Regions from separate parts of the Streptosporangium sp. NPDC051023 genome, predicted to be linked through region 3. Evidence: riboswitches for the same ligand, from Rfam matches in the RefSeq annotation. Region 3 holds a riboswitch; each other region holds the start of a gene.
What was found. A riboswitch is a leader RNA that binds a small molecule or an ion and turns the genes downstream of it on or off. The one in region 3 is predicted to bind cyclic di-AMP.
Positions count from the first base shown of each region.

Region 1: linked by a shared signal. The riboswitch ahead of AB0395_RS13080 (hypothetical protein) and the one ahead of AB0395_RS17435 (NlpC/P60 family protein) in region 3 are both predicted to bind cyclic di-AMP.
Region 2: linked by a shared signal. The riboswitch ahead of AB0395_RS09395 (C40 family peptidase) and the one ahead of AB0395_RS17435 (NlpC/P60 family protein) in region 3 are both predicted to bind cyclic di-AMP.
Region 4: linked by a shared signal. The riboswitch ahead of AB0395_RS10265 (hypothetical protein) and the one ahead of AB0395_RS17435 (NlpC/P60 family protein) in region 3 are both predicted to bind cyclic di-AMP.

Region 1 covers NZ_JBFBCE010000016.1:17,974-25,208, forward strand. Annotated here, with positions in the region: gene AB0395_RS13050 (ion channel protein) at 1-979, shown strand, start outside; gene AB0395_RS13055 (AI-2E family transporter) at 1,001-2,056, opposite strand; gene AB0395_RS13060 (TIGR03086 family metal-binding protein) at 2,306-2,878, shown strand; gene AB0395_RS13065 (metal-dependent phosphohydrolase) at 3,141-3,737, shown strand; gene AB0395_RS13070 (DeoR/GlpR family DNA-binding transcription regulator) at 3,821-4,621, shown strand; gene galT (galactose-1-phosphate uridylyltransferase) at 4,618-5,697, shown strand; cyclic di-AMP (ydaO/yuaA leader) riboswitch at 5,769-5,903, shown strand; gene AB0395_RS13080 (hypothetical protein) at 5,945-6,880, shown strand; gene AB0395_RS13085 (DinB family protein) at 7,135-7,235, shown strand, end outside.
Region 2 covers NZ_JBFBCE010000010.1:121,540-128,774, reverse strand. Annotated here, with positions in the region: gene AB0395_RS09415 (NYN domain-containing protein) at 1-664, shown strand, start outside; gene AB0395_RS09410 (hypothetical protein) at 711-1,325, shown strand; gene AB0395_RS09405 (NlpC/P60 family protein) at 1,452-2,399, shown strand; gene AB0395_RS09400 (MaoC family dehydratase) at 2,647-3,099, opposite strand; cyclic di-AMP (ydaO/yuaA leader) riboswitch at 3,518-3,677, shown strand; gene AB0395_RS09395 (C40 family peptidase) at 3,715-4,269, shown strand; gene AB0395_RS09390 (hypothetical protein) at 4,423-5,208, shown strand; gene AB0395_RS09385 (M48 family metallopeptidase) at 5,271-6,494, shown strand; gene AB0395_RS09380 (glycosyltransferase family 4 protein) at 6,491-7,235, shown strand, end outside.
Region 3 covers NZ_JBFBCE010000023.1:72,456-79,690, reverse strand. Annotated here, with positions in the region: gene cimA (citramalate synthase) at 1-75, opposite strand, end outside; gene AB0395_RS17455 (class I SAM-dependent methyltransferase) at 368-1,021, shown strand; gene AB0395_RS17450 (Uma2 family endonuclease) at 1,124-1,717, shown strand; gene AB0395_RS17445 (branched-chain amino acid aminotransferase) at 1,890-2,984, opposite strand; gene AB0395_RS17440 (3-isopropylmalate dehydrogenase) at 3,167-4,213, opposite strand; cyclic di-AMP (ydaO/yuaA leader) riboswitch at 4,359-4,574, shown strand; gene AB0395_RS17435 (NlpC/P60 family protein) at 4,562-5,392, shown strand; gene AB0395_RS17430 (ROK family transcriptional regulator) at 5,578-6,711, opposite strand.
Region 4 covers NZ_JBFBCE010000011.1:139,410-146,644, reverse strand. Annotated here, with positions in the region: gene AB0395_RS10290 (DUF4032 domain-containing protein) at 1-787, shown strand, start outside; gene AB0395_RS10285 (roadblock/LC7 domain-containing protein) at 940-1,320, shown strand; gene AB0395_RS10280 (hypothetical protein) at 1,325-2,266, shown strand; gene AB0395_RS10275 (roadblock/LC7 domain-containing protein) at 2,325-2,705, shown strand; gene AB0395_RS10270 (hypothetical protein) at 2,718-3,089, shown strand; gene AB0395_RS10265 (hypothetical protein) at 3,544-4,158, opposite strand; cyclic di-AMP (ydaO/yuaA leader) riboswitch at 4,389-4,538, opposite strand; gene AB0395_RS10260 (lytic polysaccharide monooxygenase) at 4,804-5,712, shown strand; gene AB0395_RS10255 (ATP-binding protein) at 5,849-7,235, shown strand, end outside.

The DNA of each region.
Region 1 (7,235 bases), on a different contig from region 3:
GACCGAGGAGCTGATCGGGCGGCCACTGCCACCGGTCGTGGTACCGGGGATGCTCGTGGCGGCGGTGCTGACCCTCGCCGGAGGGGTCAGTCTCGGTCCGGAGAACCCGGTCACCGCGACCAACGTCGCGCTTGCGATCGCCCTGGGCACCCGGCTGCTGCCGGATGTCACTCATCGCGTCTGGCTGGGACTGGCGGCGGCGGGAACCGTGGGAGCGCTGTTCGGCACCCCGGTCGCCGCCGCGCTGCTGTTGTCAGAGGCGATGACCTCACCGGGCGAGGGGGAACTCTGGGACCGGTTGTTCGCACCGTTGGTCTCGGCGGGGGCCGGTGCGGTGACGACGGTGGTCGTCGCCAGCCCGACGATGTCTCTCGGCCTTCCCGACTACGCGGGCGCGCGTCTGACCGACCTGGTCACCGGGGCGGTCGTCGCGGTCTGCGGGACGCTGCTCGGCCTGGCGGCGGTCTACGCGTTCCCGCACGTGCACCGGTTCTTCCGTCTTCTCGGCCATCCGGTCGCGCGGCTCACCGCAGGCGGCCTGGTACTCGGCCTGCTCGGCGTCGTGGGAGGCCGGATCACCCTGTTCAAGGGCCTCACCCAGATGAAGGAGCTGACGGCGGACGTCGCCGCCTACACCGCCGGCGGACTCGCGCTGATCGCCGCCGTAAAGACGGTCGCGCTGCTGGTCGCCGCCACCTGCGCGTTCGTGGGCGGGCGGATCTTCCCCGCGGTGTTCGTCGGGGTCACGCTCGGGCTGCTGGCGAGCACCCTGGCCCCCGCGGTCCCGGTGACGCTGGCGGTCGCCTGCGCGGTCCTCGGCGTTGTGCTGGCGATCACCCAGCAGGGCTGGCTGAGCCTGTTCATGGCAGCCGTCGTGGCGGCCGACATCGACCTGCTGCCCGTGCTGTGCGTCGTCCTGCTGCCCACCTGGCTGATCGTGACGGGAAGGCCAAAGATGATCGTTCGCGAGCCCGCGTGACCCCCGGACCTCAGCCCCGGGCTATCCGCGGGTGGGGGCGTGCCCGCTGACCAGCGGGATGGCCCAGCGGGTCTCCGGGTCCGCGTCGATCAGCAGCGCGCGGGCGAAGGCGCTGAGCGGCACCGCCAGGATCGCCCCCAGGGCGCCGAGCACATAGACCCACACGAAGAGCGACAGCATGGTGATCGTGGTCGACAGGCCCGCGGACTCGCCCACGAACTTGGGCTGGATCAGCGACTGGATGACGAAGTTCAGCACCGAGTAGACGACCACGACGGCGAGCGCCGCACCCGGTCCCGAGTCCAGCAGCGCGAGCAGCGTTGGCGGGACGAGCCCGACGACGAACCCGACATTGGGGATGTAGTTGGTGATGAACGCCAGCAGTCCCCAGAGCAGCGGGAGCGGCACACCCATGATCCACAGTGCGATGGCGTCCAGGACCGCCACGATGAGCCCGAAGACGGTGGAGACGATCAGATAGTTGCAGGTTCCCCTGGCGAACCCGCCCAGTGCCTCGACCAGGTGGGGCCGCGCGGAGCCGAGAGCTCTGATCGCGTCGTGCGTCAGGGGCGCGTCGAGGCTCATCCCGAAGATCAGCAGCACGATCACGACGAACGCGGAGCCGATGCCGAGCAGGCCGCCGAGGAAGCCCTGCGCCAGGCCGATCAGCGAACCGAGGTCCAGCTTGCCGAGCATCGCGCTGACCTGCTCCTGGGTGATGCCCAGGTGGGCGAGTTGCCGGGTGATCGAGCCGATCAACTGCTGGTATCGGCCGGCGTAGGCCGGGAGCAGCGCCACGAGCTGCGCGACCGAGACGACCAGTGAACCGACCAGCACGATGAGCAGCAGGAGAATCGTCAGCAGCGGGACCGTGACCAGCACCCATGTCCTCGCGCCCCTGTGGCGCAGCCAGGCGCGCAGCGGGCTGACCGCGATGATGAGGACGAGCGCGAGGAAGGCCGGGCCCGCGATGCCGGCGACCGCCCTGACCCCGGCCAGTGCGACCACCGTGGCCGCCGTTCCGACCAGCAGTCTCAGGCCACGTGACGTTCCCGCACCCGCGGTCGCTTGCACCATGCTGACACTATGTCGCGACCTGCTCGCATGGAGTGCTCACCGCGCCGGAACGCCGCACGGCGGCCACAGCACCGCGCGGCACCGCGCTGCACCGAACAGCCCCGTACGGCACCGCCGAACACCACCCGGCGCCCCGATGCCCCGATGCCCCAGCCGTCCGGTACGGCCCGTATCGCCGGTCACGCCCTACAAGCGCGATGACTACTGGCCTCCCAGGAGTTACGGTCGAGATGAGGACCTGGGGAGGGCATGATGACCATCGACATACGCGAGGCCTACCGCCGTGCGCTGGACGATTTCGGCGCTCTCGTGCACAGGATCACCCCCGAACAGTGGCAGAACAGGACGCCCTGCGTGGACTGGGACGTACGCGCCCTGGTCAACCATGTGGTCGGCGAGAACCTATGGGCTCCCGAGCTGCTCGGCGGACGGACCGCCGCCGAGGTGGGCGACGCCTTCGACGGCGATCTGCTCGGCGACGACCCGTTGAAAGCGTTCGACACCTCGGCGGTCGCCGCCGTCCAGGCCGCGTGCGACGAGGGGGCCCTGGCCCGTGTCGCACGCCTGTCTTTCGGAGACGTTCCCGGTAAGGAGTATGTCACCGAGCTGTTCGCGGACGCCCTCATCCACACCTGGGACCTGGCCAGGGCGATCGGCGCCGACGAGCGGCTCGATCCGGAACTGGTCGAGGCCTGCGCGACGTGGTTCACGGGTGCGGAGCCCGGTTACCGCCAGGCGGGGGTGATCGGGGAGCAGCAGCCCGTCTCCTCCGACACCGACGCCCAGACCCGTCTGCTCGCCTCGTGGGGCCGCCGCGGCTGACGGGCTCGGGACTCCTCACCCCCGGGACGGTCTCGGCTAACGGGCCGTCGGGCGTTTGCCGTGGTTGGCCCTGCGCTTCCTGCGGGCACGGCTTTTGCGTGCTCGTTTGCCCATGCGCGCCACTCCTCTCACGGACCCGCCCGAGTTTTCCCGGGGTCCGGCTTTCACGTTCCTCCCGGAGCGGCTGCCGTACAAGGCCCAAGGAACGACGCCGTGCGGACGCCGGAGCACGGGCGCGGGGGTGCTTCTAGGCTTCCTTCGCATGAGCGAGAAGCTGATGGACCGCTGGCGGTCCCTGACCGGAGCCGAGGCGGACCACCTCGGCAGGGAACTGATCTCCCGGTACGGCGAGCCGCACCGCAGATATCACACGGCGACACACCTCGAGGCCGTGCTGGCCCACATCGACGCGTTGGCCGGCCACGCGGTCGATCCGGACCTGGTACGGCTCGCGGCCTGGTTCCACGATGCCGTCTACGATCCCCGGCGCGGCGACAACGAGGAGCGCAGCGCCAGGCTGGCCGAGCGCGCGCTCCCCGAGCTGGGGATGCCCGCGGAGGCGGTGGGCACGGTCGCCAGGCTGGTCAGGCTCACGCTTACGCACGCCCCTGAGCCGGGGGACGCCGACGGGGCCGTGCTGTGCGACGCCGACCTGGCGATCCTGGCCTCCTCCCCCGAGGACTACGCGGCCTACACGGCCGCGGTGCGCGAGGAGTACTCCTTCGTCCCCGACGAGGCCTTCAGGGAGGGCAGGGCCGCCGTGCTGCGCTCGTTGCTCGACCTTCCGGTGATCTTCCACATCGCCGACTTCGAGGCGCGGGCACGGGCGAACATCCACGCCGAGCTTGAGCGACTGTGAGCGATTATTCCCCATGAACCAACATCTCACCCAGGTTCTTCTGTGGTAATTTGCTGGAATCTGGTGGATTAAGGAGTGGGTCAATGCTCGCCCAGCAGCGGCAGCAGGCGATTCTCGAGCGGGTGCGCGGCAGCGGCGGGGTCAGGGTCGCCGACCTGGTCCGCGAGTTCGGCGTGTCCGACATGACGATCCGCAGGGATCTCGAGGTGCTGGCCGAGCGCGGCCTTGTGGAGAAGGTTCACGGCGGGGCAACGGCCGCGGGGCCCGGCTCGACCGAGGAGCCCGGATTCACCGCCAAGTCGGCGCGCCAGCAGCCGGAGAAGGAGGCGATCGCCCGGCACGCAGCCGGGCTCGTCAGGCCCGGCACGGCCATCGCGCTCTCCGCGGGGACCACCACCTGGACGCTCGCCCACTTCGTGGTCGACGTGCCCGAGCTGACCGTGATCACCAACTCGATCCGGATCGCCGAGGTCTTCCACCGCTCCCCGCGCGCCGACCGCACCGTGGTGCTGACCGGAGGAGTGCGCACCCCGTCGGACGCGCTGGTCGGCCCGGTGGCCGTCGCGGCCATCAGGGGGCTCCACGTGGACACCCTGTTCCTCGGCGTGCACGGAATGAGCGTCCGGGCCGGGTTCACCACGCCCAACCTGCTGGAGGCCGAGACCGACCGTGAGCTGGTCGCCTCGGCGCACCGCCTGGTCGTGCCCGCCGACCACACCAAGTGGGGGACGGTCGGGATCAGCACGATCGCCGCGCTGACCGAGGCCCACGTCCTGATCACCGACTCGGGCCTGGCGGAAGAGGCCTGCGACGAGCTCGCCGCCAGGGTCGGCGAGCTCGTCGTCACCGAGTCGCGGCGGGAGAGCGAGGCACAGGACCGATGAAACGCACGATTACCCGGCTGGCGGACGGACGCGAGCTGTTCTACTTCGATCGGCGGGACGACGCGGACCGCAGCGCGGCCGACGAGCGCGATCTGCCACCCCGCCCCGTCGCCTCCGAGCTGCGCTACGACCCGCTCACCGAGGAGTGGATCGCGGTCGCGGGGCACCGCCAGGACCGCACGTTCCTGCCGCCCGCCAGCGAGTGCCCGCTGTGCCCGTCCGCCCCCGGCCGCCCGACCGAGATTCCCTCCCCCTCGTACGACGTGGTCGTCTTCGAGAACCGCTTCCCCTCCTTCTCCGCGAACCTGGGCACGTACTCACAGGTCGGCGGCCTGAGCGAGGTCCGGCCCGGCGTGGGCAGGTGCGAGGTCGTCTGCTTCACCCCGGAGCACGACTCCTCCTTCGCCGAGCTCTCACCCGGCCGGGTCGAACTGGTGATGGAGGCCTGGATCGACCGTACGGCGGAGCTTTCCGCGACGCCCGGGGTCGAGCAGGTGTTCTGCTTCGAGAACCGCGGAGCGGAGATCGGCATCACCCTGGCCCACCCGCACGGCCAGATCTACGCCTACCCCTACGTGACCCCACGTACCCGGCTCTCCCTGGACGCGGCGCGACGCCACAGGGAGCGAACCGGAGGCAACCTCTTCGCCGACGTGCTCGCCGCGGAGCGGGAGGCCGGGATCCGCGTGGTCGCGGCGAACGAGCACTGGACGGCGTTCGTGCCCGCCGCGGCCCGCTGGCCGGTCGAGGTCCACCTCTATCCGCACCGCCAGGTGCCCGGCCTCGGCGCGCTCGACCGCGCGGAGCGCGCGGCGTTCGGGCCGCTCTACACCGAGGTGCTGCGCCGCCTCGACGGACTTTTCGGGGTGCCGATGCCGTACGTCTCCGCCTGGCACCAGGCGCCGGTGAACATCGGCCGGGAGCTGTCGTACGCGCACCTGGAACTGTTCAGCATCCGCCGCGCACCGGACAAACTCAAATATCTCGCCGGGTCCGAGTCGGCCATGGGGGCTTTCGTAAACGACGTCCTCCCCGAGGAGACCGCCCGGCGCCTGCGCGCCGTTATCACGAAATGATCACCACTTGGTCTCGTCTTGGGGTCGCATGACCTCTCATTTACCACTACTATCCTCACGCATCGGACAAACAGTTCGATATGCCTAATCTCAGGCGCCTCGCCTGAGAGCCGGGGACCCATGCATTTGGGGTGAACCACTTCGGTGGAAGGGCTTCCTCCAGCCCGAACCCGTCAGCTAACCCGGCCGGCGTGAGGAGAGGAGAGCTGTGGCGGCTCTGTCCCCCATGTTCCGTCGCCATGCGGTCGTGACCGTTTCCCTGGTCTCGGCCCTCACGTTCACCCTCGGCGCGGCGGGCACGGCCAACGCCGCGCCCAAGCCGAAGGAGTCCCAGCTCCGCACCGAGCTGGCCCAGCTCACCAAGAAGGTCGACAGGCTCATCGAGGCCTACGCGGCCAAGCGGGAGTCGCTGAGAAAAGCACAGAAAGCCGAGGAGGCCGCCAGAGCCGACCTGCGCAGAGCCGAGGAGGCCTACGCGGAGGCGGGCAGGCAGGTCGACTCCATCGCCCAGCTCCGCTACCAGAGCGGCACTCTCGATCTGCCCTCCATGCTGTTCGCCCCGACCATGGGCGGCGCCGCCGTCATGGAACAGCTCACCGCCCAGCAGAGTGCCTACCTGCAGGGTTTCGCCAGAAGCCGGGATCTCATGAAACAGGCCGCGGACAAGGCGGCCCTGCTCACCGAACAGATCGGACAGGAGGCCAAGGCGGTGCAGATCCAGCGTGCGGACGCGGAGAAGGTGATCCGCGCTATCGAGGACAAGCTCGACCAACTCGTTCCCACGGGCAGCGGGCGCCGCTCCGACGGCAGCTGGGCTCCCCAGCTGCCGACCGGCGAGGACAACATCACCGACCGCACGCGGATCATGCGCGAGACCATCGGACAGACCTTCAAGCTGCCCCACGAGGTGGGCTGTTACCGGGCGGAGAACGACGGTGGCGAGCACCCGCTCGGCCGCGCCTGTGACTTCATGATGAGCACCGGCGGCTCCCTGCCCACGGCGGACAACGTCAGGCTCGGCGACGAGATAGCCGCCTGGGCCCTCAAGAACAAGGACAGGCTCGGCGTCAAGTACGTGATCTGGCGTCAGCGCATCAACACGGGCTCCGGCTGGCGTGCCATGTCGAACCGGGGCGGCATCACCGCCAACCACTACGACCACGTCCACATCTCGATGTACTGACGCCGAGCGGGGAAGACCCGGACCTCCGCCGCCCTCGTCGCTCCCGTCGCCTCCGGGCTCCGGGACGAAGGGGGCGGGCGGTGACTGACGACGATCACATGCGCGCCCCAGCGGCTCCTCGGACAGGCGTCTCGGAGCACGAGGCGGGCGCAGGGCGGGCGCGGGGCGGGCGCGGGGCGGGCGCGGGGCGGGCGCGGGGCGGGCGCGGTAAAACCGCATGACAACGGTCGCGCCCCGGGACAGGATTGGATCCCGTGACCGATGACCGCATTGATCCGCCCTTCATCGCCGACGAGGCGACCATGCTGTACGCGTGGCTTGACTGGCACCGGGAGACCCTGGCCGTCAAGTGCGC
Region 2 (7,235 bases), on a different contig from region 3:
CCGCCTGCGTGAGCGGCTGGCCGACGCGGAGCGGCAGCTTGAGGCCACGCGCAGGGCCGCCCGTGAGGGCCGCAGTGTCGAGGACACCAAGGTCCGCATGTTGCTCGACGCGCTCCAGGACGCCGCGGCCGGGCTGCGCAGGGAGCTCGCGCTGCCCTCAAGCATCCACCGGCCCGCCGACTCCGTGTCCTCGGTCGCTCCGGGCAGGCACGGGGTCCAGGCCGTGCCCGCGCGGGCCCTCGCCGACGACGATCCCGCCCTGCTCGACCAGTTGCTCGCGCTGCCGCAGATCCACCTGATCGTGGACGGCTACAACGTGACCAAGACCGGGTACGGCACGCTGACCCTCGCCGACCAGCGCAACCGGCTGCTGACCGGCCTCGGCGCGCTTTACGCGCAGACCCGTACCGAGCTGACCTGCGTTTTCGACGGGGCGGAGCTGAACGGCCCGGTCCCGGTCTCCGCGCCCCGCGGCGTCCGGGTGATGTTCAGCGCCCCCGGGCAGATCGCCGACGACCTGATCCGCCAGCTGGTCCGCGCCGAGCCCATGGGCCGGGCCATCGCGGTGGTCTCCTCCGACCGGGAGGTGGCCGAGTCGGTCCGGCGGATGGGGGCCAGGCCCGTTCCCTCGGTGTTACTTCTGCGACGTCTCGGACGAGCCTGAACCTTTTCGCCATATGGTGCATCGGATCACTGTGGAGGTTGATTCGATGAAGAAGCTCGTCGCGCTGGTCTGCGCCGCCCTTGTCGCCGGTACGGCCGCCGCCGCCCCCGGGATTCCCAAGGGGTTCCTGCTGTACGAGAAGGCCGCGGCCAAGAAGGACGACGATCCCGAGACGAGTTGGAAGGTCAGCGACTCGTTGAGGACCCCGCTCGCGGTCGACCCGTGCGGCAAGGGGGCCGTTGGCAGGGCGGGAAGGCTGGCCGTCAGGACGGTGACGTTCATCGGCGTGCCGGACTTCATGAAGGTCGAGCAGGTCCTGCTGTACGGCTCGCGGACCGGCGCGGAGCAGGCCATGACCCAGCTCCGCGGCGGGCTGGCCACGTGCGGGACGAAGAAGGACGCCGGTTCCACCTACCGCTACGTCTCGGTCCCCGTCGCCGGGCTCGGGGACGACGCGCTGAAGGTCTCCGGACAGGTCTACTACGGCGGGAAAGCCGGTGTCGGCGGGGACCGGAGCGTGGTGGTCCGCAAGGGCAACGCCGTGCTGGTCTACCTGTGGGCGGGAGAGTACGCCAAACCGGTGAAACGTGACTGGGCAGACCAGTTGCGGGACGCCACCCGGATGACAGCCAAGGTTTGCGCCGTGGCCGCCTGCAAGTAAAGAACAAAACAGCCAAAAAGGTGAGCTAACCCTTACTGATTCTGTACTATTTCGCCCCAGGTCTTTGCGTGGGGAGGCGGCGTCGTGGCCGTGGCGGGTAAGCCGGGTGGGTTTGTGCGGATGCCGATGGCTGCAGGGCTGGCCCTCGCGCTTCTCCTGCTTCCTGTGGGCGGTGCGATCGCCGAGCCGAAGCCGACGATCGCGCAGGCCAAGAAGAAGCTGGACAAGCTCAACGACCAGGCTGATCAGCTCGTCGAGAAGTACAACCAGGCCAGTGAGAAGTGGAAGAAGGCCCGCAAGAAGTACCGGGGCCTGAACGCCGACCTCACCAAGCAGACCGCGAAGGTGGCCGGGCTGCGCAAGGATCTCATCACCATGGCCGTCAGCACCTACCAGGGCGGTTCCGTCGGCTGGCAGAACCTCGTCGGCCAGGGCAACCCCAGCCTGGTGCTGAGCGGCCTGGCCGCGGCCGACCAGATATCCGCCTCCCGCGCCCAGACGCTGAACGCCTTCGACGAGGCCAACAAGGCGCTGCGCGACAACCGCGACCAGGCCAAGGACGCCCTGGCCGAGGCCGACCAGACGCGCGACGAGCTGGCCGACGAGAAGGCCAAGGTCGAGAAGATGGTCAAGGACCAGACGAAGGTCCTGCGCGATCTCGGCACCTTCAGGAGCGGCGACCCCAACAGCACGGGAATCCAGTACAACGGCCCGGCCTCGGGTAACGCCAGGGCCGCCCTCAGCTTCGCCTTCGCCCAGATCGGCAAGCCGTACCGGTACGGCGGCACGGGGCCGGACGGCTGGGACTGCTCCGGGCTCGTCCAGGCGTCCTGGCGCAGCGGAGGTGTGAGCCTGCCTCGCACCACCTGGGAGCAGTGGAGCTGGGGCTCCAGCCGCAAGGTCTCCCTGAGCGAGCTACAGCCCGGTGACCTCCTGTTCAGCAACGGCCTGGGTCACGTGGGCCTCTACGCGGGCGACGGCAAGATCGTTCACGCTCCCCAGACCGGTGACGTCGTCAAGGTCGTCCCGCTGTCGTCGTACGGCGGCCGCCTGGTCGGAGCCGTCCGCCCCTGACCCGGCACTGACCCGTCACCGACTCATCCGGTGCCCCGTCCCGGCGGTTCCCGCCTCCGACGGCCCTCCGTCCGCTCCGGGGGGCCGGTGTCTCAGGTTTCCCGACGCCCTCGGGGCGCCTGAGACGTCTCTAGAGAGGCTCTGAGGGCCGGGCGGGGGTCTTCGGGGGGTCTTTCTCCAAAGTGTCCCTACGTGGCGCGTGGAGCGTTCCCTGGCGTCATGGGGAGCGATCGTGTGGAGCGTTTCCTTACGCCACGTAGAGCGACAGGGTGTCGGCGACGCAGGCGGCCCTTCTCTGGCCCTCGACCTCGACGGTCATTCTGATCTTCACCAGTTTCCCCGCGGGGGAGTTCTTGACGTCGGTGAGCTCGGCGCCGCCACGCACCCGGGAGCCGACCCTGACCGGGACGGGGAAGCGGACCTTGTCGAGCCCGAAGTTGACGCCCATCGTGATCCCCTCGACCTGGAAGATCTCGGCCATGAAGGCGGGCAGCAGGGCCAGCGTCAGGTAGCCGTGGGCGATGGTTCCGCCGAAGGGGCTGGCGGCCGCCCGCTCGGGATCCACATGGATCCACTGGTGGTCGCCGGTGGCGTCGGCGAACATGGCGACCTGCTCCTGGGTCACCTCGCGCCAGGCGCTGTGCCCCAGATGCTCTCCCTTGGCCGCGGCGAGTTCCGCGAGGCCGGCGAACGATCTCATGCCCCAGATCATGCCCGATCGGGCATCGCGTCGCGAACGCGGCGGTTCGTGTGGACCGGTGGTCGTGCGGGGCCTGATCCCGCGCCCGCCGGGCCGTTCCAGGGCTCGGTGGGAACGATGAAGATCGATAACTGATGTGATGTATGTGACACATGCGATGGCTTTCAGGTGGTGCGCGCGGAATGTGACGAGAGTCATATTCGAATGGCGGAAATGCCTCGCCAGCAGGCATTTCATAAACGTGAAAACTTTTTTTCGATCTTCGGATTTGGTCGGACCTTTGCCGGAACTTGGTAATCGGGGTACCTTCTGGCGGTCGCGGTGAGCAAGCCATGCCATCGCATCGAATGCCGGTCTCACGGGCCGGTGTCCATATAAAGATCCAGCTGGTCACCGTGTCCCATGGGGTTCGCCCCGCCGCGGTGGCCTGCCGAGTCCGTGCAGCCAGGAGGCATGGAGCCGGGGAACCATTCGGCCATTGATCTATGGCCAGGGGTGAATCGACATGTCTGTTGTCGTAGGGCTTCTTCCCAGCCCGAATCCGTCAGCTAACCCGGTAGGCATCAGTGGAAGTCCCAAGGAGAAATCCTGTCTACCACCCCGCACAACCCCCGTTTGTCGCGCCTTTTCCGCCTTTCCCTCGGCGGATTCGTCCTCACGCTGACCGCCTCAACCGGAGCGGTGGCACTGGGTTCCACGACGGCACAGGCGACGACGGACATCGCGGCCGCGGTTCAGGTCAAGAGCACGGCGAAGACTCGCGTCAAGCGCACGGCGAAGGCCGCAATGAGCCGGGCAGTACGGCAGCAGGCCAGGGCCAGGACGGCCGTGGCGGCGGCCAAAAAGCAGATTGGCGACCCATACCGGTGGGGAGCCTCAGGCCCGGGTGCGTTCGACTGCTCGGGGCTCGTCCAGTACGCGTGGCGCAAGGCCGGCGTTTCCCTCCCCCGGGTCACGGGCAGCCAGTACCGCGCGGTCAGGAAGAAGGTCTCGTGGAGCAGGTTGCGCCCCGGTGACCTGCTGTTCTTCTACGGTAAGGGCCACGTGGGCATGTACGTGGGCCACGGCAAGATGGTCCACTCGCCGAGCAGCGGTAAGACGGTCAGGATTGTGACGTTGAAGGGCTACTACAGATCCGCCTTCGCCGGAGCGGTTCGTCCCGGCGGCTGACAGAGCGGGATACGGTCCCGTCCATGCTCCCCGATGGACGGGACCGTCGCATGCCTGCCGGGCGTCCCGGCAGGCGGTTCCGGGCGGTTCCGGGCGGCTGCCCTGCGGGCGGGTACGGCCCCGGCGGGTGCCGGTCGAGTAGCATCAGCTGACATGTCCGTCCCGAAAGGGCGCCGCGCCGTGCTCGCCGGGATGCTGGCGCTGATGAGCACGGGGCTGGCCGGTGGGGCGCGGCCCGCCTCGCGGACGGCCCGCGACCTGTGGCCCGGTGCCGCGAGCGTGGTCCGTGGCGAGTGCTCGCTCGTCGTCGGCCACCGTGTCCCGCTCGCCGAGCTACGGGATCTGGCCTCAAGAGCCGACCGTGCCTGCCGTACCCTCGCGGAGATCTGGGGGCCGGTCAAGGCGGTGATCCTGTTTCCCGCGACCGACGCGGAGGCGGCGGAGATCACGGGAGCGGCGGCGACCGGCGGCCTGGCCGCGATGGCGACCGCGGACCGGGTGGTCGTCCTGCCGACGGGCTACGCGAGACTCAGTCCGGCCGGCAGGGATGTGGTGATCGCCCACGAGCTCACCCACGTGGCCACCGGCGCGACCCGGGGTGGCCGGGTCCCCATGTGGCTGTCGGAGGGGTTCGCCGACTACGTGGGCTACCGCGACGCGGGGATCGCGGTGCGGGTGGCCGCCGCCGAGCTGGCGGCGGAGGTGCGCGCGGGCGTCCTGCCCCCCGGGCTTCCCGGGGCCGCCGACTTCGCCCCCGGCGCCCCCCGGCTGGCGCAGGCCTACGAGGAGGCCTGGCTCGCGTGCCGGTACGTCGCGGAGCGCTTCGGCGAGAAGGCACTGGTAAGGCTTTACGGTAGCGATGTGGGCAGCACACTGGGCCTGTCGCGGGCGGGGTTCACCGCCGCGTGGCGCGACCACCTCCGGAGGGAACTCGCATGACGCGGACCGTGACGGATACGCCATCGGGTCCGCGGGGGGTGCTGAAGGGGGCGGGATGGGCGATGGCCATCCTGGGGGTGGCCACGCTGGCGGTCGTCGCGCTCACCACCCCGTGGCGGGCGCTGCCCGCGGGAGCCCCGCCCATCGAGCCCGATCCGGCCCGTGACTTCACCGCGGCCCAGATCGCCCGCTCCGAGGCCTTCGACGCCGCGATCGGCGTCCCCGCCTACCTGTCGCTCGGCCTGACGCTTGTCGTCGCGGGGGTGCTGGTCGGCACCCCGCTGGGCGCGAAGCTGCTGGCCCGCCTGCGGGGGCCGTGGTGGCTGCGGGTGCTGTTCGGCGTCCTGGCGATCTCGGCGGCCGTCGCGATCCTGCGCTGGCCACTGGGCATGTGGTCGGAGACCTACCTGCGTGAGTTCGGCCTGTCAACGCAGACCTGGGCGTCGTGGACGGCCGACCGCCTCAAGAACATCGGGATCGGCACCGGGCTGACGGCGATCATGGTGCTCGCCGTGGTCGCGCTGGCCCGCCGCTACCGTCGCTGGTGGATCCCCGCCGCGCTCGGCGCGTTCACGCTGACCGTGGTCGCCTCCTTCGCCTACCCGGTGGTGATCGAGCCCCTCTTCAACGACTTCACGCCCATGCCCGCGAGCACGCTGCGCGCCGACCTGCTCGCCATGGCCAGCAAGGACGGCGTGCCGGTCGAGAACGTGCTCGTGGCCGACGCCTCCCGGCGGACGACCGCGCTCAACGCCTACGTCTCCGGATTCGGCGCGACCCGCAGGATCGTGGTCTACGACACGCTGTTGCGGGCGCCCGCGGACCAGGTCGAGCTGGTGGTCGCGCACGAGCTCGGCCACGCCAAGGCGGGCGACGTGCTGTACGGCACGCTCGTCGGCGGCCTGGCCGCGGCCTTCGGGGCGTGCCTGCTCTATCTGGTGGGCTCCGCCGGGCCGGTACGGCGCCGCACCGGGGTCCCCTCGATCGCGGACCCGAGGGCGGTCGGCCTGCTGATGGGGCTGCTGTCCCTGGCGACCGTCCTGTCGGGGCCGGGGCAGAATCTGGTCAGCAGGCACATCGAGGCCCGCGCCGACGCGCACGCGCTGGACCTGACGCGAGAGCCCGCCGTTTTCGTGTCCATGCAGAAACGACTCGCGATAACCAATATTTCGGATTTATCGCCAAATATCGTTGAATATCTCCTCTATGCCTCTCATCCGACGGCGCCACAGCGCATCGCGATGGCACGTTCCTGGGCCCTGCTGAACGGCGTCGGACAACCGTGAAACGCACTCTGATCGTCACCAACGACTTCCCGCCCAGGGCAGGCGGCATCCAGTCGTTCGTGCACGGCCTGGCCGCCTGCCGCCCACCGGAGTCGGTGGTCGTCTACGCTCCCCGCTGGCCGGGCTGGGCGGCCTTCGACGCGCGGCAGCCGTACCCGGTCGTGCGCCATCCCACCTCCCTGATGTTGCCGACCCGCGCGGTCGCGGGCAGGGCCGCGGAGCTGGTCGCCGAGTTCAAGTGCGAGACGGTGGTCTTCGGGGCGGCGGCGCCGCTCGGCCTGCTCGCCCCCCGGATGCGCGCGGCGGGCGCGCGGCGGATCGTCATGGTCACCCACGGCCACGAGGCGGCCTGGGCCGGGGTCCCGGTCGCCAGGGGACTGCTCGCCAGGATCGGCGGCCACGCGGACGCGGTGACCTATCTGGGGGAGTACACCCGGCGCCGCCTCGCGGGGGTCGTTCCCGAGGACCGGCTGGTACGGCTCGCCCCGGGCGTCGACACCGGCGTGTTCCGGCCCGGCGCGGGCGGGGACGGGGTCCGTGCGGCCCTCGGCCTCGAGGGGCGTCCCATCGTGGTCTGCCTGTCGCGTCTCGTGCCCCGCAAGGGCCAGGACGTCCTGCTGCGGGCCTGGTCCCGCGTGCTGCGCTCAGTGCCGGACGCCCTGCTGCTGATCGTCGGCGGCGGGCCGTACCGGAGGGCGCTCGAACGGCTCGCCCGGCCACTGGGCGGCTCGGTCAGGTTCA
Region 3 (7,235 bases):
CGTGAGGTTGAGGCCCTCCTGTTGGGCGCCGTCACGGAGTGTCGTGTCGTACACGTGGAAGCGGTCATCAGCCATATCAGTCTCCTTCGCGGGTTTTCGATGATTCGCCGCGCGCTCATTCGGCTTCGAGAAACAAAAAAACCCCTCACGGACGTGAGAGGTCTGCGCGCTGGCGGTGTCCCTTGTCAGCCAGCGCGCCTGCCGATAATGAGCAGACCGTAGAACATGATGCTTCGGAGTCTGCCACACACCGCCACCACTTGACACATTGATCTCAGTATCCGGGACACGTGTCCCGTGGACACGGGGTCGGCGCATAGCGCGAACCGCTCGCACGGACTGGACCTGACCAGCAAGAATGGGTCGCATGAAGGCGACTTATCTGGACCCGGCCGTCGGGCAGTATCTGCTCGCGCACACCACCCTGCCCGACGACGTCCTCGACGCGCTCGCCCTGGAGACCCGGGAGGTGACCGGCGACAGGGCGGGCATGCAGATCTCTCCGGACCAGGGGCGGTTTCTCACCATGATCGTCCAGCTCAGCCACGCGGAGAACGTGGTCGAGGTGGGGACCTTCACCGGCTACTCCTCCATCTGCCTGGCCAGAGGGCTCGGCCCCGTCGGCAGGCTGACCTGCTTCGACATCAGCGAGGACTGGACGGCGATCGCCAGGCGCTACTGGGAGAAGGCGGGCATCGCCGAGCGCATCGAGCTCAGGATCGGGCCGGCCGCGGAACGGCTGCGGGAGCTTCCCGAGGATCACCCCGTCGACCTGGCGTTCATCGACGCCGACAAGCCCAGTTACCCCGTCTACTACGAGATCCTGATGTCCCGTCTCGCACCGGGCGGCCTGATCCTGATCGACAACACCCTGTGGAAGGGGCGCGTCGCCGACCCCACCGTCGACGACCAGGCCACCAGGGGCATCCGCGAGTTCAACGACCTGGTCACGGCCGACAGCCGGGTGAGCTCGCTGATGCTCCCGATCGCCGACGGCCTCACCATGATTCGAAAGCACTGACGAGAACTTCTCCGAACCACAGGCGAGCGGGAATCTTTACGGTTACTTTGGGTTGCGTGTCAAACACGTTGCGCCCACTCGCTCGGAGGGGATGATGAAGGCATGGCCAAAGTCCTGGACCGACCGACCACAAAGCCGCCGCAAGAGGACCCTCCCACCGAGCTTGCGAGGCGGCTCCCGGAGATGTGCGAAAGCTGGCCCGATCGACGTGTCGAGCTCATCGACGGCCGGATCGTGGTGAGGGAGTTGCCCACCGATACCCACAACAACATCGTCTTCTGGATCCTCATGCAGCTCGCCGGCGTCGTGACCGAACGAGGGTGGAAGATCTGGCCCGACATCAAACTCCACCTCGGCCCACAGGCCGATCGATACCGTCCCGACCTCACCGTCGTGCCGGCCAACCCCAGGATGTGGGACAGGAACGAGGTTTACGGCGACGTCACCCTCCTCGCGGTGGAAGTGGTTTCCCCGAGCAGCGTCAACGACGATCACGTCATCAAGCCGCGCAACTGCGCGCAGGCGGGCGTACCGCTCTATCTCGTCATCGACGTCTTCGAGGAGCAGGTGCGCCTGCTCAGCCGTCCCAATCACAAGGGATACCAGCAAGAGGTCATCACCAAGTTCGGTGGCTTCATAGAGCTGCCGGAGCCGTGGAACCTCACCATCGACACCAGCAGTCTGCCCGGGACGTAGAACCGCCGACGAGGAAAGCCCGGCCGATGGGGGCCGGGCTTTCCTTCCACAGGGGTACCGCCGCGCCCCGGAACGTTCACCGGATCACACGTCGCTCCTCGGCGCCGGTCAGAGCCATGTCATCGCTCGCCGGGGAACGTCTCGAACACGGTGAAGATCCGTGGTCGTCGCATCAGCAGATCTTGTGGACCCAGCCGTGGGTGTCGGGGCGGGAGCCGTACTGGATGCCGACCAGTTCCTCGTGGATCCTGGCGGTGACGGGCCCCCGGGTGCCGTCGCCGACGGTCCAGGCGCGGTCGGCGCCCTTGATCGAGCCGACAGGGGTCACGACCGCGGCCGTGCCGCAGGCGAAGACCTCGGTCAGCTCGCCGGACTCGCAGCCCGCCTGCCACTCCTCGATCGACAGGCGCCCCTCCTCCGCGGTCAGGCCGAGGTCGGCGGCGAGGGCGAGGATCGAGTCGCGGGTGATGCCGGGCAGCAGGGTGCCGGTGAGGGCCGGGGTGAGCAGGCGGTCGCCGTAGACGAAGAACAGGTTCATTCCGCCCATCTCCTCGACGTAGCGGTGCTCGTTCGCGTCGAGCCACACGACCTGGTCACAGCCCTGCTCGACGGCCTGGCGCTGCGCGACGAAGGCCGCGGCGTAGTTGCCTCCGCACTTGGCGAAGCCGGTGCCGCCGGGGGCGGCGCGGGTGTACTCGGTGGACAGCCAGACCGAGACGGCCTTGTCCGCGCCGAAGTAGGCCGCCGCGGGCGAGGCGATCACCATGTAGCGGTAGGACTTGGAGGGGTAGTTCACGCCGAGCGCGGCCTGCGTGGCGATCATGAAGGGGCGCAGGTAGAGGCTGTGGCCCGAGGTCGTGGGGACCCAGTCGCGATCGGTCTGGACGAGGAGCTCCAGTGACCCGACGAACGTCTCCTGCGGCAGTTCCGGCATCGCCATCCGCGCCGCCGACTGGTTGAAGCGGGCGGCGTTGGCGTACGGCCTGAAGGAGGCGATCGCGCCGCCCTCCTGACGGTAGGCCTTCAGCCCCTCGAAGAGCTCCTGGGCGTAGTGGAAGACCGCGGTCGCCGGGTCGAGGCTGAGCGGACCGTACGGCATGAGCCGCGCGTCGTGCCAGCCCTCCCCCTCCGTGTAGTCGATAGAGATCATGTGATCGGTGAAGGACTGACCGAATCCGGGACTCGCCAGTACCTGCTCTCGCTCGGCCGCGGTGCGCGCGTGGTCGGAGAGCTGCACGTCGAAGCTGAGCTTCTGAGCGGTGGTCATGACGGAGATCCTTCTCTTTGTGACGGACTGCACCTGAGTCCATTCTGCGATGGACCAGATAACGGGAAACTACTGCATCTATGTCGAAACCCGGCAGTGCCGGATGGGGCCGAACGAAAAAAGACGCGCCTGGCGGCTCCGAAGAGCCGCCAGGCGCGTCTGAGGTCGGGTAGGCGGCTTCCTCAGCCGGCTACTCGGGCGGTGATGTCGTCACCGATCTCGTGGGTGGTCCGCCCGGCCCGGCCGGTCAGGCGCTCGACCAGGTCGTCGGCCACGGCCTGCTCGACCCTGGCTGCCTCCTCGGCAAGGCCGAGGTGGTCCAGAAGCATGGCGACCGACAGGATCGTCGCGGTCGGATCGGCCTTGCCCTGGCCCGCGATGTCGGGGGCGCTGCCGTGGACCGGCTCGAACATGCTGGGCGAGGTGCGGTCGGGGTTGACGTTGCCGCTGGCCGCCAGGCCGATGCCGCCGGCGATGGCGGCGCCGATGTCGGTGATGATGTCGCCGAAGAGGTTGTCGGTGACGATCACGTCGAACCGCTCGGGCTGGTTGACGAAGAACATCGAGGCGGCGTCGATGTGGGAGTAGTCGGTCGTGACGTCGGGGTACTCCAGGCTGACCCGGTCGACGGTGCGGGCCCAGAGGTCACCGGCGAAGGTGAGGACGTTGGTCTTGTGGACCAGGGTCAGCTTCTTGCGCGGCCTGCTGAGCGCCTTCTCGAAGGCGTAGCGGACGACGCGCTCGACACCGTGGGCGGTGTTGAGCGACTCCTGGGTGGCGATCTCGTGCGGGGTGCCACGGCGCAGCACGCCGCCCGCGCCCGCGTAGAGGCCCTCGGTGCCCTCACGGATGACGACCATGTCGATGTCCTCGGGGCGCGCCTTGCCCAGCGGCGTCTCGACGCCGGGGAAGAGCTTGACCGGGCGCAGGTTGACGTAGTGGTCGAGCTCGAAACGGAGCTTGAGCAGCAGCTCGCGCTCCAGGATGCCCGGCGGCACGCTGGGGTCGCCGACCGCGCCGAGCAGGATCGCATCGTATCCGCGCAGCTCGTCGAGAACCGGCTCGGGGAGAACCTCGCCGGTCCTGTGGTACCGCTTGGCCCCCAGGTCGTAGCCGGTGGTCTCCACCTTCGTGCCGACGGCTTCGAGGACCTTCAGGCCCTCGGTGACGACCTCGGTCCCGATCCCGTCTCCGGGGATCACAGCCAGGCGAATGTTGCGCGAATCCATGACCGCACCCTACCGGTCTGTCTCGTCAATCGAACACCAATCTCACCCATCGGACACATCTTCCCTGAGCAAGGCTTATGAATTTTGTCCTATTTGCGATCTTTTGACCGTTTCGTTAAGGTCCTGGCCATTCGCATCGTCGCCTAATTCGCGCAGGCCACCCCCCTTTTCCGGCCTGCGCGGAGCCGGGGAACCACTTCCGGGGCCCGCGAGGCGTCCGGGCCGCACTCCGTCTCGCGGAGCCCGCCCCGGCCTCTCTCAACACGGGCCCCTTGGGGCGAGTCGGCGCTCTCTCGCGCCGTAGGGCGACCTCCACGCCCGAGCCCGACAGCTCACCCGGCCGGCCTTATGGAAGGAACGATCCTGACCGGCAAGACTTACCCCCGTGTCCTGACCCTGATCGTCACCGGCGCCACCGTGTTCGCGACCCCCGCCCTCGCGCTGGCAGACTCCCCGCTCGCGGCCCCCTCCCCCGCCCTCACCCAGGCCGGATTCTTCCTCGCATCCCCCGCCCCGAACTCGGAAATCTCAAACCCGGCCCCCTCCCCTCTCGTCTCGACCGACACCCCCCTCCCCTCACCGGAACCCACGACCACCTCCCTGCCCGGCACCTCCCCCGAGGTCAGGAAAAAAGTCCCCGCCTGGCGCAAGGCGATGCGGTGGGCCCTGTCCAAGCGCGGCGTACCCTACGTCTGGGGCGGCACCGGCAACGGCGGCTTCGACTGCTCCGGCCTGATGCTCCGCGCGTACGGCGCCGCGGGGATCCACCTGCCGCGCACCGCCGCCGAGCAGTACAACGCGTTCTCCAGGAAGATCGCCTGGAAGGACCTCAGGCCGGGTGACCTGGTCTTCTTCCACGGCCTCGGCCATGTCGGCATGATCACCAAGCCCGGCTACATGGTCCACGCCCCGCACACCGGCGATGTGGTCAAGGTGGAGAAGCTCGAGGCCTGGCGCCGTGCCAGCTTCGTCGGCGCCGTCCGCCCCGACCCGAAGGGAGTCAAGCTCTCCATCGAGCGGGCCGCGCTGGCCAAGCAGGTGAAACTGGCCACGCAGTCCGCCGAGGCCGCACAGCCCGACCAGAACCCGCAGACCGACCAAAGCGCCCAGACCGACCAAAGCCCCCAGACCGACCAGACGACCGACGGCTCGGCCGCCACGCGCGCGCCCGCCTCCTGACCCCGTCCCCTCTCACCCGGGACTCTCACCCGGGACGCCGAGGGCGGCCCGATCGGCGGAAAGCCGCTCCGCGATCACGCGCGTGATCGTGGAGCGGCTTTCCGCTCCGGTCTCCGCGGACCTCCCCGGCGGCCGATCCGGAGAACCTGGTCCACCGGCAGGCCAGGTCAGCCTTGACAGGCAGATCAGCCGTGACGGGCGGCGAAGATGACGTCCCACGACCGGCTGAGCGCGCGCACGACGGCACCGAGCAGCACCCCGCTGTCACCCAGGGTGCTGGCGACCACGGTGGGGCGCAGCGGGCCGAGCTCGGCGATCCTGGAGGAGATGGAGTCGCCGAGGAGGTCGAGATTACGGCCGACGCCACCGGCGAGCACGACCACCTCGGGATCAAGGACCGAGGCCACCGCGACGATCAGGCTGCCGATCCTGCGTCCCTCGGCCTCGACGACGGCCAGGGCCGCGGGGTTCCCGGCCGCCGCGGCACCGAAGACCTCCTTCGCGCTCCGCAGGCACAGCCCGGCCGCGCGCGCCGCCCGCACCACGCCGAGGGCGCCGGTCACCGCCTCGGTCGGTCCGTGCTCCAGCTCCTCCCGGCCGGAAGCCGTCCCCTCCGCGACGGGCAGGTAGGAGACCTCTCCCGCGGCTCCGCGCGCCCCCGAGTACAGCTCACCGTTGACGACGATGCCCATGCCGACCCCGGTGCCGATGGACACCAGCGCGAAATGCGACCGCCCCTTGCCCTCACCGTGGGCGTGTTCGCCGAGCGCCGCCAGGTTGATGTCGTTCTCGATCGCCAGCTCGGTCCGCAGGGCGACGCGCAGCCGGTCCCACAGGCCGGGACCGCCCCAGTCCGGAAGGTTCGAGGCGAGGTTCAGGCGCCCCGTCTCCTGGTCGTAGACCCCGGGGCTGCCGACCACCGCGTAGGCGATGGAGGACCAGTCGAGACCTGCCTCGGCCAGGGCCGCCTGGGCCAGCTCACGGACCCGGCGGACCAGGTCGTCCTCGGTGCGCGCGTCGTTGCGCCCGTCCCTGCGCCCGACGAAGCGTCCCCTGAGATCGGCGACCGCGACCCGGATCCGGTCACGGCCGATGTCGACGCCCGCGACGTGCAGCGCACCCGCGTTCATGTCGTACAGCGAGGTCACCGGGCCGGGACGCCCCGAGACCTCGCCGACCAGACGCACCAGGCCGCTCTCCTCGAGCCCTGCGAGGGCCGCCGAGACCGTCGGCTTGGACAGACCGGTGACTTTCGCCAGGTCGGCCCGCGAGGCCGGACCGTGTTCGAGGAGCCGGTCGAGGAGGCGTCGCTCGTTCATCACCCGTAACAACCGTGGATTGCCGAGCTGGCCTCGCACCTAGCCCTCCGTTCTCCTGTGGGATCCCGGAGAAAAGGCTAGCCAACCGCTCCCGATGGTAAACCCGCTTTACCTACCGGTCCGGCGCGGAAGATCAGCGCGCGCCGAGGACGGCCACGTCTCAGGAGCGGGTGGGAACCCCGCCGTTGTCACGGCGGTCGAGCGCGGTCTGGAGGGCCTGGGCGGCCTCGTCCTCGGTGTCCTCGGGACGGTTCCAGGGATACATGTCATACATGGTGTTTCTCGTCTCAGTCGCACAGGAGCAGAAGAAGGTGATCCGGATTCCGATGGGTCCGGATCGGGCCCGGGATCGCGGATCCGGGTCGCGGATCGGCGAGGGAGCCTGGGGCCGGCGAGCGCCATCACACCGCGGCGAGTTGCCGGCCCGCCCCTGTCAGGCCTCGCCGCGGCAGGTAATGAGTACGAGAACCTGGCGCATTGCATGTCATGCTACCCGGCCGTCAAGATGCCGTCTCGCCAATCGT
Region 4 (7,235 bases), on a different contig from region 3:
GACCGGCTTCTACTGGGGTGACTGCTCGCTGTCGAACGTGCTGTTCCGCAGGGACGCGGGCTCCTTCGCCGCCTATCTGGTCGACGCCGAGACCGGCGAACTGCACCCCATGATCAGCGAGGGGCAGCGTCTCCACGACATCGACCTCGCGCACACCAACATCTTCGGCGAGATGCTCGACCTCCAGGCGGGCGACATGCTCCACTCCTCGATCGACCCCGAGGAGGTCGCCGACTCGGTCTGCGCGCGCTACCACGGGCTCTGGGGCGAGCTGACCTCCGACGAGATCATCGAGGAGGTGGACTGGCACATCATCGACCAGCGGATCCGCAGGCTGAACGACCTCGGCTTCGACGTCGCCGAGATGATGGTCCGCCGCAAGGCGGGCACGGGACGGCTGATCGTCCGGCCCAAGGTGGTCGACGCCGGTCACCACCAGCGCAGGCTGCTCAGGCTCACCGGGCTGGACGTCGAGGAGAACCAGGCAAGGCGGCTGCTCAACGACCTCGACTCCTTCCGGGTCTCGCAGGGCCTGCGCCACGAGGACGAGGCGATCGTGGCCCACCGGTGGCTGGCGGAGGTCTTCCAGCCGACGATCGATGCCGTCCCCGCGGAGATGCGACGCAAGCTGGAACCCGCCCAGATCTTCCACGAGGTGCTCGACCACCGCTGGTTCACCTCGGAGGCGGCGGGGCACGACGTCGGACTGCCCGCCGCCGTGGAGTCGTACGTGAAAAACGTTCTTATTTACAAGCCAGACGAAAAGGCGCTCATCCCTGACGAGTAGAAAATATCCCCTACTCCGTAGGAACAACCTCCTACCGTGACGCTGATTCCTCTTCCTCTTTATATCTGACTTTTCATGAGGACACCCGAATTCAGGGTGATATCCCTACGCTGACCGGGCGACGTTGTGAAGTCGTTGGCGAGGGAGATCCCGTGCTCGGAATCGAAGGCTGCCTGACTGAGGTCATGTCCATCCCCGGCGCGCTGGACGCGATCCTGATCGATCAGACCAGCGGGACCGCCGTCGCGGCCGGCGGCCTGAACCGCCATCTCGACGTGGAGAGGTCGGCCGCCGGACTGAGCGAGACCCTGCGGGCGATGTTGGACGGGCTCACCACGACCTCCGCCAACGAGATCGTCCGGATCCGTGATGTGATCATAACCACCGATGACGGACACCATTTACTGAAACCGCTTGAAACGGTATTCGATGGCCCTCTAGTGATTTATGTCCGCCTCGATTCACAGCGCTCCAACCTGGCCCTGGCACGCCATCGACTTCAGGCGCTTTCCGGCCGCCTGATAACGACCTGAAGCCATGCCCACAACGCGGAACCTCCTCAGCGAACTGGCCGCCGACCGGGCGACCGGCGCCCTCCATCTGGGCGGAGCCGGGACGTTCTACCTCACGGACGGTCACGTTACCTGCGCGGAGAGCCCCGTCGCCCCGCGGGTCGAGGACCTGCTCGCCGCCTGCGGCAGGGTCTCGGACCAGGCCGTACGGCAGGCCATGCGCGCCGCGGCCGAGGGCAGGCTCGGCGGCGAGGTGCTGGTCACCCAGGGCGTGCTCACCAGGGGCGAACTGGAGTTCTGCGTGCTCTGCGCGGTGCTCGACGCCGTGTACTTCCTGTTCGACGCCCCGGAGCACGGAGCGAGGTTCCGCCGGGGAGAGCGGCACTGGCTCGGGCCGCAGTGGTACTTCGACATGACCGGACTGCTCCGGGAGTACAAGAGAAGGAGGACGCAGTTGGACCGGACCTGGCCGTCCGCCGATCTGGACGCGCTCCCGGTTGTCCCCGTCGGCCGCGTGCCCGCGCAACGGGTGGTCCTGACCTCCCTCCAGTGGGAGGTCGTGGTCGGCGCCGACTCGACGGCGACCCCCGCGGACCTGGCCCACCGGCTGGGACGCCCCGCGTACTCGGTGCTGCTGGCCGTACGGCAGCTCGCCGCGGCCGGGCTCCTCCGTGTTCCCAGGGGCGAGATCACCGCCGCGCCCGACCCTCCCGCCGCGCCCACCACGCCCGGCGCCCTGGACGACACACCCATCACGCGCGGCGCCCTGGACGACGCCCCCACCCGGCCCGACACGCGCGTGGGCGCACTGCCCAGACGGGTCGCGGGCACCCGCGAGATCAGGGACGCGGTCGCGGACGGGACCGACACCGCGGAGGCGGCGCAATGGCTCCCCCTGACGACGGGGGACCCCGCCGACGTGGCCCTGCTCATCCGGCTGAAAAACGCATTGGAGGCACTCACATGAGCTCGGTCCGATGCCAATAAGGCTGCGGACACTGAAGAGGACCGGAAGGAGGGTGCCAGTGGAACTGCGCGACGAGGTGCGCCGGGAGATGACCCTGCTGCGCGAGCGGATACCGGACGTCGACGGAAGCGTCGCGTGCAGCGTCGACGGCCTGACCATAGCCAGCGACCTGGATCGGGCCTCCGAGCAGACCGGTGCCCTTTCCTCCGCGTTGCTGGCCCTCAGCCGCCGGATGGCGGACATGGTCGGCAAGGGCGCCTTCGAAGAGACGCTGATCTCCGGCACCAACGGCTACGCGGCCTTCTACGCGGCCGGACCCAAGATCGTCCTCACAGTCCTCGCCCGCCCTGGGACCAACCTCGGGCTGCTGCGGCTGGAGGGGCGCAAGACGGCGGCGAACCTGGCCGCCATCACATCTCGCACATGGACAACCCAGTGACCGGAGGCATGAATGGGCAACATGGACATCTCCCTCAAGGAGATGATGGCGATCGACGGGGCGGTCGGCTCGGTGGTCGTGGACTACAACAGCGGCATGGCGCTGGGCGCCCTCGGCGGCTCGAAGGACCTCGACCTGCAGATCGCGGCGGCCGGTAACACCGAGGTCGTCAGGGCCAAGATGCGGACCATGGAGTCGCTGGGCATCAAGGACGGCATCGAGGACATCCTGATCACGCTCACCAACCAGTACCACCTGATCCGCCCGATCACCGGCAGGAACGGCAAGGGCCTCTTCCTCTACCTGGCGCTCGACCGCACCCGGGCCAACCTGGCGCTCGCGCGGCACAACCTCCGCGGCATCGAGGAGAGGCTCGAGATCTGATCCTCCGGTACGGCACGTCCCCGGGAGGCGCGGGCCGTACCGGAGCTCCCCCTCCCCCGAGGCGGTGAGCGGCGTCGACCGCGGCGACGAGTCCGTCAGATCACGCGGAACAGCACGTCATCTGACGAAAAGAACAAGAGCGGGCACCCGTTTGGGTGCCCGCTCTTGCTTTTCCAGGGGGTGCGGGGGTTCGCCGGGGGGGCGGGGAGGTGGGGATCCCTCGGGGGCGAGGACCGCCGGGGGACGCGGAGCGGGGGGGTGGGGGTGGGGGAAGGAGGGCCGGAGGCGGAGCGGGGACCCTCGGGGCGGGGGCGGGGGCGGGGGCGGAGGCGGAGGCGGAGGCGGGGATGGGGATCCGGGGGGTTCGGGGGGTTTCCGAGGGTGGGGATCGAGGGGTGGGGATCGGGGGGAGACGAGGACGGGGGATCCTCCGGAGGTCTCCCCCGGCGGGAGCCTAGGGGCGCGCCGCGTCGGCCAGAGCGGTCGTCGGGGGCGCGGCCGGGTTGTCGTCCATGACCTTCCAGGCACCGCTGGCGTACGCGACGGGGTAGTTCTTCTTGCCCACGCCGTCGCCCCACTTGGTGATGACGTAGTCGACCTTGATGTGGCCCGCGCCGTCGACGCCGTCAACGCCGAGCGAGCTGGAGTTGAAGGTGCCACCGGTCAGGTCGGCGAAGGTCTTGGCGTCGAGGTCGATCATGACACCGCTGCTGGAGGGCACACCGGGACCGCGGTCCCCGACGAAGAACTTGGCCTTCTTGCCCTTGTAGATGACGTACCCCTCGGTGAACAGCGGCCAGCTCGGGCTCGCGATCATGCCCTTCTGCATGGGCTTGCCGCTCGCGGGCAGGCCGGTGTCCCCGGCGCGGCCCGAGGAGTCGTCCCAGAAGTAGGAGGCCTTGGTAGAGCCCTTGAGCAGGGCGGTCTCGGAGGCGGCGGGAGCGGTGGATCCGGTGCCGGTGTCGGCCGCGGCGGGAAGCGCGGAGACGACGCCGGCGGAGGTGAGGACGCTCGCGCCCAGCAGAGTGGCGGCGATCAGGCGGTTACGCAGGGCAAGGGAGAAACGCATAGAAAACAGGCTCTTTCGCGAGGGAACAGGACAGCCTCGTGCGCCAAACGAAGAGAAGGCACGGGCGTGAGCGCTCACAGGGAAGAGAAGTCGCAGCCGGAGAGACCGGACGCTACGCGGAGCGCGGTGCGAGGTGGGGTGCCGCGGTCAGGCGCGGCGGAAAAGTCTTAGTAGATCCGCACGAGTGCGGTGCTTGCCGGCACGAAGGCAACAAAGCGATCCATGAGGGGATCTCCTCTCCATCTCGTCTACCGGGTTAGCTGACGGGTTCGGGCGGTGGAGTTGCCCTACCGCCGCAGGTTCGCGGCGGATTCACCCCAAGAAGTGGGTCCCCGGCTCCCGTGACCCCTCAGGGCTTCGGGATTCGACGTCTGCCGGCCGCTCCTTCTCGTGAAGGGCAAGTCACCGACTGAGAACAACTAGGACACTACCCACCAGAAGGTGTCAAAGCAAAACAAAAGCCATGAAAACCCCAGAAGATCTACCTTCAATGCCCAAGAAAGGGGCATTGGCCACCCCTTGACCTTGCTCCTTCCTGGGCGTTAAGTTCATTGAAACTGTTAGGAAACTTACCTAATAATTTCCTAGTGAACATGCCTCTGACCTGCAGGTTCTCCCTCTTACCCCCCGAAGGAGACACTCTCCATGAACAAGCGAAGGATCGGCCTGACGGTGGCGGCCGCAGCCGCCGCTCCCGCCCTGCTGGCGACGGTGATGGTCAACTCGGCATCCGCCCACGGCTCGATGGGAACGCCCGTCAGCCGGGTTTACGCCTGCTATCTGGAGAATCCGGAGTCGCCGGACACCCCCGCGTGCAAGGCCGCGGTCGGCCAATGGGACACCCAGCCGCTCTATGACTGGGATGAGTTGAACATCGGCACCGCCAACGGCAAGCACAGGGAGATCATTCCCGACGGGCAGCTCTGCAGCGCCGGGCGCGCCAAGTACCGGGCATACGACGCGCCCCGCACCGACTGGCCCTCGACCGCGCTCCCGACCGGAGGCGGCCCCTACACCTTCCGCTACCCCTACACCGCCGACCACCCCGGCACCTTCGAGATCTACATCACGAAGGAGGGCTTCAACCCGCTCCAGCCGCTGAAGTGGTCGGACCTGGACACCACGCTGCTGGCGAAGGTGCGGAACCCGTCCAAGGTCAACGGCGAATACGTCATCCAGGGCCAGCTGCCCGCGAGGACGGGCCGCCACATCGTCTACTCGATCTGGCAGCGCTCGGACAGCGCCGAGGCGTTCTACACCTGCTCCGACGTGACCTTCGGCAACGTGTCCACCCCCACCCCCACCCCCACCCCCACCCCCACCCCCACCGTGACGCCGACCGCGACCCCGACCGCGACCCCCACCGTGACACCGACGGTGACGCCGACCCCGACCCCGACCTCGACCACCTCCCGGCCCTGGGCGGCCGGTGTCTCCTACACCGCGGGGAACCTGGTGACCTACGGCGGCGCCACCTACCGGTGCCTGCAGCCGCACACCTCCCTGCCCGGCTGGGAGCCGTCCAACGTCCCCGCACTCTGGCAGCGCCTTTAGAACCCTGTAGAACCCTTTAGAACCCTGTAGAACACAGCACCGTCTGGACACCGCGCCGCCCGGAGAGCAGTGCCCGTACGGGCGGCGCGCCTGCGGGACCCGCGAGCGGCGCCCGGTCCCGCAGTACCGTGGACGCGTGCTGATAGTCCTCGGCTGCGCGGTGCTCGTCGTGGCGCTCTACACGCTGGCGCTGTACGGCACGGCCGGAACCGCCGCACTCGGAGCGGTCGCCGTCACGCTGGCCGTCGCGATCGTGATCGGCATAGACGGCGGGAGCGTCAGGGGGGGCGCCGGGTTCGGGACACTCACGGCGGGCGGCTCGGCCGTCGTGTGGTCCCTCGGCCGCTCTCACAGACGCCGCAGGGCGGGCCGTTCCGCGCTCGCCGCCTACCGCGCCGCCTCCGCGGCCGTGCCCCGCCTGGCCGCGACCGTCGAGCGCGACCGGATCGCCGCCGAGCTCCACGACGTGGCCGCCCATCGGCTCACCGGGATCGCAGTCGCCTCGGCCGCCGCCCTGCGACTCGCCGATCCCGCGCTCACCTCGGAGGCCACCGCCCACGCCGCTGAGGCGGGCCGCCTGGCCGTCGCGGAGCTCGACCGCCTGGCCTCCCTCGACCGGCGCGGCGAGAGCGCGACCCTCGCCGACATCGACACCCTGGTCGGCGGCCATCCCGGAGTGGCCTACCATCGCGCGGTCGCCTCCGTACCGCCCGAGGCCGCCGCGCTCGCCTTCCGCGTGGTCAGGGAAAGCCTGACCAACGCGATGCGCTACGCCACCGGCGCCGCCGTCCACGTTCGCATTGAGAGCCCCGCCGGAGCGGGGCGGCTGGTGGTGACGGTAACCGACGACGGCGCGCCGGCCGCCGTCGACGGTCTGGGCTCCGGGACCGGTCTGGCCTCCCTCGACCGGGCGGTGCGCGCCCTCGGCGGCACCCTGACCGCGGGCGCCGGGCCCCCGGGTTTCGGGACCACAGACACCGGGACCACAGACGCCGGAACCGCGGGCGGCTGGACCGTCAGGGCAGTGCTCCCCCTGCCCTCGCCCCCCGGCGAGACGGCCCTGCCCGTGCCGCGCTCGTTCTCCCTCACCACCCTGTACGGCATGGCCCGCCGGGGCGATCACCCGCGACGCGCCACGGAAGGCTGGCGGGGAGCGGCGGCCCTGGACTGGGCCCTGGTGGTGCTGGCCGTGGCGTTGCCCGCGGGGATGGGGCTGCTGTACACCGACGTGCCGCCGCCGTTCAAGGCCACGGCGTCGGGCATGCTGCTCCTGGTCCTGCTCATACTGCACGCCGTACCGCTGAGGTGGCGGCGCCTCGCACCGAAGCCGAGCCTGGCGGCGGCGCAGGGGGTGCTGTTGGTCTGGCTGGCGTGCGACGCGGCCGGGCTGACCGCGCCACACTCCGCGCAGCTGGTGCTTGAGTGCTGGTGGGTGGAGCTGACCCTGCTGTACACCGTCGGCGCGTACGGCTCCCGCGGCTGGCCCGCCCCGATCGTGGTGGCGGGGCTGGGCGCCTTTCCCC